Regions from separate parts of the Bacillus sp. NEB1478 genome, predicted to be linked through region 2. Evidence: a T-box and tRNA genes for the amino acid it is inferred to sense, from the RefSeq annotation. Region 2 holds a T-box; the other holds one or more tRNA genes.
What was found. The T-box of region 2 lies ahead of pheS (phenylalanine--tRNA ligase subunit alpha). A T-box ahead of a tRNA ligase gene usually reads a tRNA of that ligase, here a tRNA-Phe.

Region 1: it has a tRNA-Phe gene. The T-box ahead of pheS (phenylalanine--tRNA ligase subunit alpha) is inferred to sense a tRNA for this amino acid. The anticodon was not compared.

The regions. Positions count from the first base shown of each region.
Region 1 is NZ_CP134049.1:1,564,912-1,568,316, forward strand. Features, by position in the region: gene RGB74_RS07570 (Na/Pi cotransporter family protein) at 1-43, shown strand, start outside; gene RGB74_RS07575 (DUF456 domain-containing protein) at 549-1,037, shown strand; tRNA gene RGB74_RS07580 (tRNA-Asn) at 1,178-1,252, shown strand; tRNA gene RGB74_RS07585 (tRNA-Met) at 1,257-1,333, shown strand; tRNA gene RGB74_RS07590 (tRNA-His) at 1,353-1,428, shown strand; tRNA gene RGB74_RS07595 (tRNA-Ile) at 1,455-1,531, shown strand; tRNA gene RGB74_RS07600 (tRNA-Ser) at 1,539-1,631, shown strand; tRNA gene RGB74_RS07605 (tRNA-Phe) at 2,017-2,092, shown strand; gene RGB74_RS07610 (superoxide dismutase) at 2,305-2,916, shown strand; gene RGB74_RS07615 (hypothetical protein) at 3,011-3,250, opposite strand; gene RGB74_RS07620 (MFS transporter) at 3,353-3,405, shown strand, end outside.
Region 2 is NZ_CP134049.1:1,230,062-1,233,466, reverse strand. Features, by position in the region: gene pheT (phenylalanine--tRNA ligase subunit beta) at 1-663, opposite strand, end outside; gene pheS (phenylalanine--tRNA ligase subunit alpha) at 681-1,715, opposite strand; T-box leader at 1,756-1,978, opposite strand; gene RGB74_RS05895 (TrmH family RNA methyltransferase) at 2,062-2,826, opposite strand; gene sspI (small acid-soluble spore protein SspI) at 2,933-3,139, shown strand; gene RGB74_RS05885 (dUTP diphosphatase) at 3,166-3,405, opposite strand, start outside.

The sequences.
Region 1 (3,405 bases), 330 kb from region 2:
AGATCACGCTGTTAATATTGCAGAAGCCGTTTTAGAAAAGTAAACTAAAAATCAAGAGAGCTTCACTTGATAACTTTTAAAGCTCATTAGTAACTATTGTCACTCTTCTTGGAAGTTGTTGATTTTCGTTACAGGATGCTCGCTTTCATCGGGCGTGCGGTGTGCCCACAGTAGAAGATAGATGAAGATCCATATTGGAGGATCAATTCTCGAGCCAGAAGCAACAATCTTTTAGAAAGGCTGTATTCGTATTCATTGTTACTTTTGAAAGTAGTTGATTTCCGTTCCAGGTCGCTCGCTTTCCACGGGGTAGGCGGTGAGCCACATTCGCACGCTTCACGTATAAGTGTCTCACCTGCCCGCCTGTCCCGCAGGACAAGGAAAGCTTCGACAGCGTTACATCGCACGAAGAAAATGTGATTTTCATTTTCGAGGAGTCTCGCTACCTTCCACTCCAATCAACTGTCTAAGAAGATAATAAAAACGAGATTTGAAAAGAAACAATCTTTTAGAAAACAGCCTTTCATTATGAAAGAAAGGGGAAAACAATGGATATATTGTACTGGATATTGATTGCACTAGCTTTTGTTATTAGTTTTATTGCTTTAATATATCCAATTTTACCTGGTGTTTTATTTTTAGCGGGTGGTTTTTTGATTTATGGGTTTGCCTTTTCATTTGATCCATTTACCCCGTTATTTATCATAATCCAAGTCTTGTTGTTCATTAGTCTATTCGTGATTGATTACGCAGGAAATGCTTATGCAATTAAGAAAAAGGGAGGATCCAAAGCGGCTATGTGGGGCAGTACGATAGGTTTGCTTGTTGGTCCATTAGTAATTCCTATCCCTGTAGCAAATATTATTATTGGACCATTTTTAGGAGCGGTACTTGCCGAGCTCATTTTTCATAGAAAAGGATTTAAGTCTTCTGTTTCAATTGGAATAGGTACTGTATTGGCATTCGTAGGTACAACTGTAATCAAAGTGATAACGCAAGCCCTTATGATCGGCTACTTTTATTATCAAGTTTTATAAACAGTCTTGATTAAAACCTTGAGCCGTGCTATATTATTTTTGTTCTAAAAAAGTACATGTGTTCGTTTGAAAATGTTGTTGACATTGTTTGCGAATACATGCTATAGTAGTTCTTGTCCTTAACAAAGTAAATTCATTATTCCACAGTAGCTCAGTGGTAGAGCTATCGGCTGTTAACCGATCGGTCGTAGGTTCGAGTCCTACCTGTGGAGCCATTTTGGCGGTGTAGCTCAGCTGGCTAGAGCGTACGGTTCATACCCGTGAGGTCGTGGGTTCGACTCCCTCCGCCGCTACCAAAATGTTTTTACCACGATGGCGGTCGTGGCGAAGTGGTTAACGCATCGGATTGTGGTTCCGACATTCGGGGGTTCGATTCCCCTCGTCCGCCCCATTTATCACTTACATAATTTTTTTCATGGACCCTTAGCTCAGTTGGTCAGAGCGGTCGGCTCATAACCGATTGGTCGTAGGTTCGAGTCCTACAGGGTCCACCAAAATCGAGGAGGTATACCCAAGTCCGGCTGAAGGGATCGGTCTTGAAAACCGACAGGGGTTTAACGACCCGCGGGGGTTCGAATCCCTCTACCTCCTCCACATTTTTTTTAGCTCGGTAGCTTCGAGCTTTACAACATAATGAACGACGAGTTGTCTCGACGGATATTCCCGAAGTGGTTCTTTTTAGAGGAAGTGACAGGGAACCGGCGGACAAATAATACTTCTTGGCTCGATAGCTAAGAGCGTTACTTCACGATTAGGCTGCGATTTGTCTCGACGGATACACATAGTAGATAAGCTGGTAGAGGAAGAGACACAGTATTTTAATAAAAATCAAAAATTTTAGTTTTTGAAATTTTTGGCTCGATAGCTCAGTCACGAGCAAAACACCGTGATTAAAACTACGAGTTGTCTCGACGGATATTCCCGCAGTGCTTCTTATTAGAGGAAGAGACAGGGAACCGGCGGACAAATAATACTTCTTGGCTCGATAGCTCAGTCGGTAGAGCAGAGGACTGAAAATCCTCGTGTCGGCGGTTCGATTCCGTCTCGAGCCACCATGTATACATATCATACCTTACGAATTTTCGTAAGGTTTTTTTCTATATAAAAATGTATTAGTGTTTAAGAATTGAAGTTTTAGTGTAAATTTGATAAGGTAAAATTAATCATTTACATCACTTTTTAAACAAGTAAGTTGACTAAATGGTTTCACGTTTCAAGGTTCCCTTGAAATCAAAAAAATTCTACATATTCTAAGGAGGAAATGAACATGGCTAAATTTGAACTGCCTGCATTACCTTATGAAACAAACGCACTTGAACCGCATATCGACAAAGAGACAATGGAAATTCACCACGGTCGTCATCACAAAACGTATGTTGACAATTTGAATGCTGCTCTTGAAGGTAAAGCTGAATTTGAAAGCAAGGGTCTTGAGGATCTTCTTTCAAACTTAAACGCTCTTCCGCAAGACATTCAAAACGCTGTTCGAAACAATGGTGGAGGTCATGCTAACCACAGCTTGTTCTGGGAAGTTATTGCTCCAGGCGGTGCTAATGCTCCATCTGGTGAACTTGCTGACAAAATCAACAACAAATTTGGAAGCCTTGATGCTTTTAAAGAAGAATTTGCAAACGCTGGAAAAACAAGATTTGGATCAGGCTGGGCTTGGCTTGTAGTTAACAATGGCGAACTTGAAGTGACAAGTACTCCAAACCAAGACAACCCGGTTATGGAAGGTAAGACACCAATTCTTGGATTGGATGTTTGGGAACATGCGTATTACCTAAAATACCAAAACAAACGCCCAGATTACATTAATGCATTTTGGAATGTTGTAAATTGGGATGAAGTTGAAAAACGCTACAACGAGGCTAAATAATTTACAAAAAAGCTGCTGGGATCTCCAGCAGCTTTTTTTGTTCATTTTTTTAATATTAGAAATCATGCGGAACCAGAGAAATAAGAGCTCTATATTATAAACAGATATCATGCACGCTGAACGTTTTTGCCAGTTTAAGCAGTATTTCATCAAGAAGCATGTTTCCATCTCCAAATGGATTTTGAGATTGTATTACGAAAATATTTTTTGCTTGAAAATACCAAATATAATCTCCATGATACCGTAAGAACCCCTCATGCAATTGATACTCTTCCTTTCTTAATGAAAAAATAATTGTCTGTACATCCTCATTATAAATTCGGTATTCAAACATATAGAGATTCTCCTTTATACAATAAAATCCAATTAGCTAAAAAGTGAATAGCTCCTTTTGTCTTGAAAGACACTAACGACGATATGTAAAGGGGCGAACAACATGATATTGAAAAAGTTCATGGAAAACGACCAGTACCCGAAAGATCTTTTTTT
Region 2 (3,405 bases):
ATTATCTTCATACGATTCGATACTGACTGAAATAAAATCTTCAGCCTTATTTTCAGAATTTGTTATTGATTGACTAGGTGTTTTCACTTCTTGATTTAAAATAGCTGCCACTTCATAGGCTACACCCAACATATTTAAACAATCCGCTCGATTCGGTGTTAGTCCAAGCTCTAGAACATGGTCATGAAGATTTAAATATTCGAGCGCATCACTTCCAGGTACAGCATCAGACGGCATTACAAAGATTCCACTGGAATATTCTTTTGCTACAAGTTTTGTGTCGATACCCAATTCCTGCAGAGAGCAGATCATACCTAATGACTCTTCCCCACGCAGCTTTGCTTTTTTAATTTTAAAGTTTCCTGGAAGAACAGCACCAGGAACAGCTACTGCAACTCTTTGTCCTTCAGCAACGTTTGGTGCTCCACAAACGATTTGTGAAACTTCTTCTTGTCCGATATCCACTTTGCATACTCTCAGTTTATCAGCATTTGGATGCTGAATGCATTCAAGGACATGCCCTACAACAACTCCGCTAACCCCTTTGTTTAATGCTTCAACAACTTCAACTTCAATACCGCTTTTCGTTATTTTATCTGCTAAATCTGCAGGACTAATTTCTACATTTACATATTCTTTTAGCCAGTTATAAGATACTAACAATTTAAATCCTCCCCCGTTTACACATTTTTGAATTGTTTTAAGAACCGGATATCATTCGCATAAAAATGACGGATATCATCTATTCCGTACTTAAGCATCGCGATACGCTCTGGACCCATACCAAATGCAAAGCCTGTATATTCTTTAGAATCGAAACCTGCCATTTCAAGGACGTTTGGATGTACCATACCTGCTCCTAAAATTTCAATCCAGCCTGTTTGCTTACAAATTGAACAGCCTTTTCCACTGCACTTAAAGCAAGAAATATCCATTTCAACGGACGGCTCTGTAAAAGGGAAAAAGCTTGGGCGTAATCTGATTTTGCGATCTTCACCAAACATTTTCTTAGCAAATGTTTCTAGAACTCCTTTTAAGTCGCTAAGACGAACATTACGGTCAACGACTAAACCTTCAATTTGCATAAATTGATGAGAATGTGTCGCATCATCATTATCACGTCGATACACTTTACCAGGAGAAATAATTTTTACCGGTCCTGTTCCTTCGTGCATTTCCATTGTTCTCGCCTGCACAGGTGATGTTTGTGTTCGAAGCAAGATATCTTCTGTAATGAAGAACGAATCTTGCATATCACGGGCAGGATGGTTTTTCGGTAAATTAAGCGCCTCAAAGTTATAGTAATCTGTTTCTACTTCAGGACCTTCTGCAATCGTAAAGCCCATGCTTAAAAATAAATCTTCAATTTCAGTAACTACTGATGTAAGGGGATGAGCATTCCCATGTTTCACCGGTCTTCCAGGCAATGTTACATCCAGCATTTCTTTCGCTAATTTTTCGGAAATCGCAGCTTCTTCTAGAGTGGCTTGCTTTTTATCTATTTCAAGCTGAATACTGTCTCTTACTTCATTTGCATAAGCCCCAATAACAGGTCTTTCTTCTGCTGATAATTTCCCCATTCCTTTTAACACTTCAGTAATGGGACCTTTTTTCCCTAAGTAAGATATTTTAACAGCTTGCAGGTCTTTAAGATCATGGCTTTCTTGTATTTTTCCGATTGCTTCCAATTTTAAGGCTTCTAAACGTTCTTTCACCTTACAACCCCTCCTTTAAATATAAAAAACTCCTCATCCAATAAGGGACGAGGAGTTCGCGGTACCACCCAATTTAACAATGATTAAAAACACTGTTCACTTCATTAAAGTAACGGCTCTTCACCGGTCAGCCCTACTCGTATTTTTCAGGTGACAACTCAGGAGTGAATTCGATAACCCCTACCAAAGAAATGCTTGCAGTCCTGGACATTTCCTCCCTAATTGGCGGTTGTTTATTTACTATTCTCCATCAACGTTATTATTTTATTTTCATTTGGTCTTGTTCCATTATATATGATAAAAATTAGAAATTGCAACGCATCTCACGTATATTGCCCGAAAAAGGTTATCTTTTACGTTGAAGTTCATAAAGAAGAATACCTGTAGCTACTGAGACGTTCAAAGATTCGGCCTTACCGAAAATCGGTATTTTGACATTCATCGTTGATTCATTCTGCAGTGATTGCTGAACACCTGCACCCTCATTACCTACAATTAAAGCAAATCCATCCGACTCTGGAACTTCTCTCATATCAACCGCATTTTGGAGTGATGTCGAATACACTGGAATATTTAACGATTTACATTCATATAAAGCGGTTTGGAGATCTCTTTTTACAATTGGCAAATGAAAGAGAGACCCTTGTGTAGAACGAACTGTTTTCCCATTATAAAGATCGGCGGTACCTTCACCCAAAATAACACCATTCAAACCAGCACTATCTGCGGTGCGAATAATTGTCCCAAGATTACCTGGATCTTGGACGCCATCAACAAATAAATAACGACCATTTTCTTTTAACAATTCATCAGGTTCTGGCTGCATTTCACAAACAGCAATAATCCCTTGAGGTTTCTCTGTTTCAGATAGCATTTTCATTAATTTTGAAGAAACTGACCATAAAATAAATTTTTCTTTTAACCAATCTTCTTGTATTTCAAAGTTCTCTTCAATAATAATATGCACTAACTTTGCTCCAGAAGATATGGCTTCCTCTACAAGATGGGGTCCTTCCAATAAAAATGTCCCTGTTTTCTCCCTCTCTTTTTTAGTATGTAATTTTTTCCACTGTTTAATGGATGGATTTGATTCGGATTCAATGTACTTCATATTGAATTAACTCCTTTAAATCATAAAATATTTATTATTCATTCATAAAATAAGTACAAAACGTACACAATAAAAAAAGAAAAAAATTAATAGAGGTGCTTATCCAATGAATCTTGATTTAAGAAAAGCAGTATTGCATAACGTTACAGGAAATAATAAAGAACAGCTGCAGGATACAATTGTAGATGCGATCGAAAGCGGAGAAGAAAAAATGCTACCTGGTCTTGGTGTCCTTTTTGAAGTAATCTGGAAAAATTCAGACGAGCAAAAAAAAGAAGAAATCTTAACCACTTTATCTAATGGTTTAAAATAAAACCCGGTTCTCCGGGTTTTATTTTATTAATATCCAGAATTTTGACGCTCATGATTTACAAGATTTTTTTCAAGGTATGCCGCTTCAATCTCCTCATAACTAAACTTAAGCTTTGAACCTAGCCCCATGAAATCCTCAAAAAATAATACAAACTCATTTATAGACAGCTTTTTGGATCCCGCTTGATATAAAGATAAAAAAACGTCCGTCAATTCTATATTGTCCATTTTTGTTTGCAGTTTTACCTCATCTGGCAGCTGAATATC